DNA from 2 places in the Rummeliibacillus sp. BSL5 genome. Region 1 is predicted to be linked to the other one. Evidence: a T-box and tRNA genes for the amino acid it is inferred to sense, from the RefSeq annotation. Region 1 holds a T-box; the other holds one or more tRNA genes.
What was found. The T-box of region 1 lies ahead of thrS (threonine--tRNA ligase). A T-box ahead of a tRNA ligase gene usually reads a tRNA of that ligase, here a tRNA-Thr.
Positions count from the first base shown of each region.

Region 2: it encodes a tRNA-Thr, which carries the amino acid that the T-box ahead of thrS (threonine--tRNA ligase) is inferred to sense. The anticodon was not compared.

Region 1 is NZ_JAVGCV010000001.1:125,027-129,959, forward strand. Features, by position in the region: gene RCJ93_RS00635 (DnaD domain protein) at 1-565, shown strand, start outside; gene dnaI (primosomal protein DnaI) at 567-1,511, shown strand; T-box leader at 1,570-1,804, shown strand; gene thrS (threonine--tRNA ligase) at 1,902-3,824, shown strand; gene RCJ93_RS00650 (hypothetical protein) at 4,385-4,636, shown strand.
Region 2 is NZ_JAVGCV010000001.1:1,626,219-1,631,151, forward strand. Features, by position in the region: gene RCJ93_RS08190 (WecB/TagA/CpsF family glycosyltransferase) at 154-867, shown strand; gene RCJ93_RS08195 (hypothetical protein) at 1,050-1,379, shown strand; gene RCJ93_RS08200 (O-methyltransferase) at 1,363-2,001, shown strand; gene RCJ93_RS08205 (potassium channel family protein) at 2,163-2,549, shown strand; tRNA gene RCJ93_RS08210 (tRNA-Thr) at 2,680-2,750, shown strand; gene RCJ93_RS08215 (hypothetical protein) at 2,976-4,933, opposite strand, start outside.

The DNA of each region.
Region 1 (4,933 bases):
TCTCAAAGCAAGCGCAGGTGCATTCTATCATTTAGCTCATTTTGTAGACAAGGATTTTCAAAATCCTGCTGCTTTAAAAAAAGAGGCTATTACAATACTGGAGCAAGCCTCACCGAAGGAATTGCTAAGCATGCTTGTAAAAGGGAAAACGCCTTTTGAGAAAGATGTTAAGGTGGTTGAAGATTTTACAGCGAAATATGACGACATTAATAAATCAGTTATGAATACATTAATTCATTATGCTTACTATGTAAGCAACGCTAATCTAAACAGTTCTTTTCTTCAGTCTATCGCAACAAATTGGCGAAAGAATAATGTTCAAAGTGCTGAAGGGGCGTTCAAATTTGCGGAGGATTATCAGCTCCAAAAGAATCGAAAGCAATATACCCCGAAAAATCAACCATACAACCAAAAGCAAAATGTACCTGATTGGTACTATGAAAATAAAATGAAGCAACAGCAGAAAAAAGAGGAAAACAAAGAAACGACTCATACCGATTATGATAAGAAACGGCAAGAAGTAATGAAAAAATTAGGATTGAAAGAAGGAGAGGTGGATTCATAACATGCAGCCGATTAACAGAGAACTGAAAAAAATCATGGATTCACAATTTCAATCACGCTATAACGAAATGCAAAAAGAGATCTTAGAGAATCAAAATGTTCAAAAGTTTCTCGCTGAAAACGATCAAGTTGCCAATAGGGAAATGGTCGAAAGAGGTTTAGGCAAGCTATATGAATATGTCAACCAGCATCATGACTGCAGTGCTTGCGAATCTGTCGCTCTCTGTAAAAATGCTATTAATGGCTTTATTCCGAAACTCACTGTAATCAGAGGTCAAATCGATCTTGAGTACATTCCGTGCCAAACTAAGAGGATGGAAGATAACCGTCGCAGGGCAGCTTCGATGATTTCTAGTATGCATATGCCTAAGGATGTATTGAAAGCTCGTATTGATGACTTGGATAAAAGTAATCCTTCTAAGGCAACAATCAGTGATGTAGCAGAACTGTTTATTCAAAAAGTACGCAAAACAGGTGAATTACCGAAGACTGGCTATTATATTTATGGCAACTTTGGTGTCGGTAAATCATATGTACTTGGCGCCATTGCCAATGAATTGGCAACCATGGAAATTAAAACAGTTATGGTATATGTCCCAGATTTTCTAAGTGAATTAAAGAGTGCTATTGGTGATCAAACGCTGTCAGAAAAAGTAGATTTCGTCAAAAAAGCACCCGTCTTAATGCTGGATGATATAGGTGCAGAGAACTTGTCTGCTTGGACGAGAGATGAAATCATTGGTACCATTCTTCAATATCGGATGAATGAGGGTTTGCCAGTCTTCATTACCTCCAATTATGACTATGAGCAATTGGAGAAACATTTCGCGACAACACAAAAAGGGGAAGTAGATGTCATGAAAGCAGCTCGTATCATGGAGCGCGTCAAGGCTCTTACTACAGACTTTGAGATGATTGGTGAAAACAGAAGGCTTTATCAAGATTAAATGATTTCACTTGATTTTCAAAAAGATTCAGTTTATAATTTCAAACATAATCTAAATATTAAATGCTTAGAAAAGGACAACAATTGTCTGTACGGCTTAAAGAGAGAGAAGCAACTGGTGAGAGCTTCTTAGTAACGGCATTCAATTTACCCCCTTGGAGCAGCGTCAGTGAAAGAGAACAGTAATTGTCGCCGGAAGCGGTCCGTTAACCGATCTTGAGCTTCGTCTATACAAGGATTTTCTTGTTTAGAAGGAAGAAGGGTGGAACCACGAGCACAAACCTCGTCCCTTTGCGGATGAGGTTTTTTTGTGTATTTAAAAACAAATGGACAAAAAATCTCCTAGCTTGTGGCCTAGAGCTCTTGAAAAAATAAAAAGGAGAGATGAAAAATGATTAAATTAACATTCCCAGATGGCTCAGTAAAAGAGTTTGAAAAAGGCATTACTACAGATGAAGTCGCTTTATCTATCAGTCCAGGACTACGCAAAAAAGCAATCGCCGGCAAATTCAATGGTGCTTTAGTAGACACAAAAACACCTCTTGAAAGTGATGGTACTATTGCTATCTTAACACCGAATGATGAAGAATCATTAGAATTTATGCGTCATTCAACTGCACATTTACTTGCACAAGCTGTAAAACGTTTATTCGATGGCGTGAAACTTGGTGTAGGACCAGTCATTGAAGGTGGCTTCTACTATGATATCGATTCACCTGAACCAATCACTTCAGAGGATTTCCCGCGCATTGAAAAAGAAATGAAAAAAATTATAGCTGAAAACCTTGAAATCGTTCGTCACGACGTATCGCGTGCAGAAGCGCAAAAACGCTTTGCAGATGATGAATACAAAGTGGAACTTCTTGAAGCTATTCCTGAAGATGAACAAGTATCAATCTACGAACAAGGCGAATTCTTCGACCTTTGCCGTGGTGTCCATGTTCCTTCAACAGGAAAAATTAAAGAATTCAAGCTGCTTTCTATCGCTGGTGCTTATTGGAGAGGAAACTCCGACAACAAAATGCTTCAACGTATTTACGGTACTGCCTTCTTTAACAAGGAAGATTTAAAAGCACACCTACAAATGCTAGAAGAAGCAAAAGAACGTGACCACCGTAGAATTGGGAAAGAGCTTGAATTATTCACTAACAACAAATTAGTCGGCATGGGCCTTCCATTATGGCTGCCAAACGGTGCGACAATCCGTCGTACAATCGAACGCTACATCGTTGATAAAGAAGTCTCTCTTGGCTACAAACATGTTTACACACCAGTTCTTGGTTCAAAAGACTTGTATGTAACTTCAGGCCACTGGGATCATTACCAAGAAGATATGTTCCCACCGATGGAGATGGATAACGAAACTCTAGTGCTTCGTCCAATGAACTGTCCGCACCATATGATGGTGTACAAATCATCTATGCATTCTTATCGCGACCTTCCGCTACGTATTGCAGAGCTTGGCACTATGCATCGTTACGAAATGAGTGGCGCTGTATCTGGCCTTCAACGTGTCCGCGGCATGACTCTAAACGATGCACACTTATTCGTTCGTCCAGATCAAATCAAAGAAGAATTCAAAAAAGTAGTGGAACTTATCTTAGCTGTATATAAAGATTTCAACTTGGATGACTACGAATTCCGTCTGTCTTATAGAGACCCACAAGATACTGAAAAGTACTTTGATGATGATGAAATGTGGAATAAAGCGCAAAGCATGTTGAAAGAAGCAATGGATGAATTAGGATTAGATTACTATGAAGCTGAAGGGGAAGCGGCATTCTATGGCCCTAAACTAGATGTTCAAGTAAAAACTGCTATCGGCAAACAAGAAACATTGTCCACTGTACAGCTTGACTTCTTATTGCCAGAACGCTTCGACCTGAACTATGTAGGAGAAGACGGCAAACAACATCGTCCTGTTGTTATTCACCGCGGTGTCGTATCAACAATGGAACGCTTTGTTGCATTCTTGATCGAAGAATATAAAGGTGCATTCCCAACATGGTTAGCACCAGTGCAAGTTCAAGTAATACCTGTTTCCAACGATGTGCACTTCGATTATGCGAAGAGCGTACAAGAAAAACTTCAAGCAAAAGGCTTACGTGTAGAAATGGATTACCGAGACGAAAAACTGGGCTACAAAATCCGTGAATCACAAATGAAAAAGATTCCGTACATGCTTGTACTAGGAGACAAAGAAATGGCTGATGGCAGCGTCAATGTCCGCAAGTATGGCTCTAAGGATTCTGAAACTGTTCCATTTGATGAATTCCTAAATAAAATTTTAGAAGACGTACAACATTTAGGCTAGATGTATCAAAAGCGGCTTTTCGTTTATTAGACGAAAAGCCGCTTTTTGATTTTAAATAAATTTAGATAATTGTTCTTAAGTAGTTTATTTTTGTCGAAAAGTAAGTTACTATTTTTTTATGCTATTTTATTAAAATTTTACTTTTAGAATTCAATCTCAAGAAGGTATCTTGCTACTCTTCTTATGTCATCTATAAAGTATGGGGAAGAATATTTATAGTTGATAGCAAAAGGAGAAATATTAAAGTGCACATATTAATTGGTATTTTATTAGAATTAATAGTAGTAGTAAGTTTAATTTGGCTAATCAATTTGTTAATAAAAGATTATAAAGAGAGTAAATCGAGTTTACCTAAAACCATTCTTTCGATAATACTTGAGGTTACTTTAGGGATGCCTGGTTTTTATGTTACATTTGTGATCGCTTGTTTTCTATTTGGAATTATTCTTTTGTTTTATTATTAAACTCTAAGATTTATTTATAAATTTTAAATTATTCATTATGAGACAAATAGATTTAGGAGTTTAGGGGACAACAATGGTTAAAAGGGGACTAATATATTGAATTACTTTAAACTTTTTATCTTTATTTTTATCTTTATTTTTTCTGCTTTTTACTTGCAAGCTATTTGGGATTTGCAAAAGGGTATCAGTATTAGCACGATGATCTTATCGATTGTATGTATTTTTTACTCGATGGAAATGACATATAGATTAATGAAAACAACAAAAATTTTCGTATTACCTATCTTTGTAATTATTAGTAACTTTATTACAAATGAGATTTTAAAAATTGATCATCTTATTAAATAATATATAAAAAATGTAAAATTCAAAGGACTACTAACAAAATCCTTTGAATTTTTTATTTAAGATAATTTTTTAAAATTTCCTTTATCCCATTCGTTAAGTAACATTTCCGTACTAAGACCACATAGCTCAGGTTTCCTCGCTAAAGGTTTTAATATCTCTTTTGCTTTTTCTTTATTTACTGATAGAAAATGGGTAGCTGGCTTGAACTTTACATAATCATTTGGATGATCAAGTAACTTCTCTAATTCATTAAGTCTATTCTTCTTAGTTCTTTAAAGATTTTGAAACATATATCAT
Region 2 (4,933 bases), 1.5 Mb from region 1:
ATTTCTACTTATTTGTTTTACCCTATTTTCAGCACTATATGCACACCTTACTTTCTTTTCCATAGGTCTCCTTTATAATGTCTACTCGGTTTATTTAAAGATTCCTTTCCGTGGTATATAATGAGGGAAAACGTGTTATGGAAGGTAAGTTGAATGAAAAAGATAAATATATTGGGCATTCCTTTTGTAGATACTACCAAAAAAGAGTTTGTTAGCCATGTCTTGACCTTGGCAACCAGCAATAAGGAACCCATTTCAATCGTAACAGCGAATCCAGAAATTGTTATGCTAACAAAAGAAAATGCACAATATGAACAATACGTACAGCGATCCACCTATGTAGTCGCAGACGGTATAGGCGTTGTCATCGGTTCTAAAATATTAGGTACGCCTTTGCGGGAACGGATACCAGGCTATGAATTAGTACATGCATTTATGAAAAATGCTGATGTTAATAAAAATCGATTCTTCTTTTATGGTGGCAAGCCTGGTATAGCAGAAGCAGCGGCTAAAAAGGCAATCGCCCTCTACCCCCATATTAATATTGTGGGGACTGCTGATGGCTATGGTGACAGAGACGCAGTAGCTACTCAGGCAGCGTCCTTAAAGCCTGATTTTATCTTTATTGCTACGGGAGCTCCCAAACAAGAAGAATGGATAGCTAGCCACCGCCATCAATTCGAGCACTGTGTCATGATGGGCGTAGGCGGCAGTTTGGACGTGTTATCAGGCAATGTTCGCCGCGCGCCACAACTCTTTATCAAGCTTAATCTTGAATGGTTCTATCGCCTAATCACACAACCCACCCGTATAAAACGTATGATGAAGATACCTCTTTTTCTGCTTAAGGTGTTGCAATCAAAATAACAATTTGCCGATTCTATTAAATTGAATCGGCTTTTTTATATGTCCAATTTCCATTCAAAAATCCAGTAGCAATTTATTAATAAAAATTCGCTCTTATAATTTATATTGATTTATTGTATACAATTGTATACAATAATTTTATATTCCGATTGTATACAATTGTATACAGAAAGAGGTGCGGTATGAGACCAAATGAGGAAAGAGGCGGCCGACATCGTCATCATGGCGGCCATCATACAAAGGGTCCTAAAACATTTAGGCGCGGCAGAGCAATAGCGTTTTTAGAGATGATTCAGCTAAAACGTATGACTATCAAACAGCAACTAGACGAACCCGAATTTGAAACTATTAAGCCAATCTTAATCGGCGAGTTAAAGGCACTCGATATGGTTATCAACGAATTCATACAGCTATTTGATTTAGAAGAAAGTGATGAAATGGTAAACATTGAAAATTCTTCTAAAGAAGCTTCAGAAATGATAGGAGATCCAGCAGATGAAATTAATCAATGAATACATCGATAGCCTCTTCGCTCCAACAGATACAGATTTAGAGGACGTGCTGACATCAATTGAAGAAAACGGAATGCGTTCTATCTCCGTATCACCCGGCTCTGGTAAGCTTCTTACAATGCTGGTGTCTTTATCACAAGCTATAGAAGTACTAGAAATTGGAGCACTTGGCGGCTATAGCGGCATATGCTTGGCAAGAGGATTTGGCAGCGAAGGTTATTTAACATCACTCGAATTAGAGGAAAACTATGCTACCCTCGCTCATCAAAATTTAACCAAAGCAGGCTTTGGTAATCAAGTTACCTACTTGACTGGTCCAGCACTAGAAAGCCTCCAAATTCTAAAAGAAAATAATAAACAATATGATTTTTTCTTTATAGATGCAGACAAACTAAATTACATCAACTATTTAAACGCTTGTATCGAGCTTGCCAAAGTTGGTGCTATTATTGTCACAGACAATGTCTTAGCTGGCGGGAGTGTTGCAGATTCAAACTCACAGCCTAAACGTTATAGTGAGTTCATGAAAGAGTTCAATAAAACAGTCGCAGAACACTCTCAGTTGCAATCTGTATTAATACCGATCGGCGACGGAATGACGGTTTCACGCGTTATAAAGTAGTTATACAACATGCTGACTGCTAGCAAATGCTATATGCTTTGTGAGCAGTTTTTTCAATTTCTAATCCTGCTTATCCGACTACCCCACCCCTCAACCTAGAAATATTTTCCCTTGCATGATACTGTATTCAATGAATAATAACGAGGAGGAATTCTTTCACTTTGATTTCATTTATCCTAACACTAAAACGACTGCTAGAAGCTTTGTATAAATCATCAAAACATCCTTTATTTTTATCGCTTATTACTACCCTATTTTTCATCATTCTGTCAGGCGTGTTATTTTATACACAAAAAGAAGGCTGGGCCGTTCTAGACGCCATCTATTTCTGCGTTGTGAGCATTATTCCAACCGGCATCGATACCAACCTTTCCCCTGAAACAGCGATAGGAAAAGTATTCACTATGTTCTATCTTATCGTTGGAACAGGCACAATGCTCCTAACACTCATACTTTTGGCCAAATCGACCATCAATAATGATGATGATTTTAAGAAAACCTTTAAAAGTGGAAAGTGGAAACGCGAGGGACAAGAGGAAGAAAAATAATTCATTTCTTCCCAGTTGCATTGGAGAAGAATAAGTCAAGATAATGCTAGGGCATTTTTGAATATCACCTAAATCATGAAATCTGAATTAAGAAAATAAAAGTGCTATACTATTGGTGTAAATAACTGTTGCCGACTTAGTTTAATGGCAAAACGGTGGTCTCGTAATCCACTGATAAGAGTTCGATTCTCTTAGTCGGCATATTAGAAAATCGACAACTTAAATACATGCCACCCCTTCACGTTGAAGGGGTTTTATTTTTTGTAGTTTACTTTGTATTTCCTCAAAATATATATTCACACAAAAAGATAAACACCAATTAACTCTTAGAACTTCTCGAAAGATAAAAAGACCTTATCTACTATGAGATCAAGGTCTTTTTCTTAAACTGTTTACCTATAAACTAGTTCCATGCATTTGAGATAATTATTTAGTAACATTTACAGTGAATTTTACAGGTGTATTGAAAGTAACAACTTTATCATTTGAAAGAGTAATTTCTTGTACATATACGGTCGCAGTACCTTCAGCAAGTTCTCCATCATTCTTTACTACTGTAGAATCAGTTGCAACAAATTTTGTAGATTTAACATTCAATGTTTTTGAAACATCTGTTTCTTTACCGTCTATCAAAACTCTTACATTATTAGATAGTAAATTAGTTAGATTGCCCTTAATTTCTCCTGTTAAAGTGTACCCTTTAAAATCAGCAGTATATTTTGAAGTTGTATCAACTATAGTTACAACTTTAGAAGCTACAGTATTAAGACCAACTTTTACAACAACTGTGAATGTATCCCCAGCTTTAACTTTTTCTTTATTAACAGTTACTGTACCCCCACTTACAGTTACACCTTCGTTATCTGAAACAGATACTGTTGCATCAGAAGTTACATCTTTAACTGTTAAACCCTCAGCATCTGAAGTATATAACTTAGGAGAAAAGCTTAAAGAAGCTTCTTTTAAATCAACTGTCGTTGGAATTTCTTTAGCAACGTAAGAAGTTGCTTCCCCAGAAGGTTTTACAGTTACTGTGAATGTAGCTGATTTTTCACCAGCTACTAATTTTACAGTATATGTGCCAGCAGTTGTCGTACTATCTGTTGCAATATTTACTGTGTACTCACCTGTTTTTTCAGCTACAGATTCCACTTTTACAGTTGGTACATTTACATCTTTAGCAAGTGCTTTACCGTCTTTATCTAAAACTTCCTTGTTCAACTCAGTACTAAAAGCATTACCGTATTGATCTTTAACTGAAACAGCTAAATCTTGTGAATCTGCAGATGTATTAGATAATAATAAAGAAGACTTTTCAGCTTTAATCGAGTCTACTGCTTTTGCAGCGTTTACTTTAATTTCAACTGTTTTAGTATCTACTACTTTGCCATCATTCACTAATGAGATTTTCACAGGAACCACGCCTGTTCCCATAGGTGTAATGGTACCAGTTGTTTTATCAACTACTGCCACACCATTATTTTGTGATTCATATGTGAAATTACCAGCAATTACATTACCTAATTGATCTTTTGCTTGAGCTTTTAAAGAATATCCTGAACCATAAATTGTTGAAGCTGGTTTAGAGAAATCAGGAGTAACACTAGTTGTTACAGTCCAAGCAGAAATTGTTGAAGCTACTGCTTCCTGTGCAGAAATAGTTACTTCAGAGCTTTCAGCTAAAACTTTATCAGCATCTTTAATTACAACTTTCGCTTTGATAGATGAACCTTTAGCAAGGTTAATTACACCTGTTGTTTTATTAATCGCAGTAGACGCTGATTCAAATGATACACCAGTTGTCCCAGGTTGGTATGAAGCAGTAATATCTACTCCGCTTTCGTCTTTAACTTTGTAATCTAGTACTGTATTAGTATCAGCTTGTACAGTTTGATTTGCTACTTCCACTGATGATGGCTTTAATGAACCTATTACTAAATCATTTGTAACATTATCTTCACCTATTTTAGTGTTTACAGTATAGGTAGTATTAGCTGCAAATGCATTATAGAATTCTAAAGTAGCTGATTTTTTATCTTCAGACAATGTAACTGCTTTTACTACGTGTTTTTCACCAGTCGCTTTGTTTACTACTTCGAATGCAGATTTGTCAAGTGAGTCAATTGCTTTGCTAAATGAAACTTTTGCTGATGTAGTATCAATAGCTTTTACAGATTCAACATTTAAAGAAACTACCATACCATCTTTTATTTCAATTTTTTTACCTTCATACTCAAAAGTTCCATTAGCTAGCTCTGCGTCATTGTAAAATTTATCTTCTACTTTTACAAATCCTTTGTTTAAGCGACCTTCATTATATAGAACTGTACCATTTTTATCAGTCTTGTAGCCTTCTGATAATTTACCATTGTAGAACATTAAAG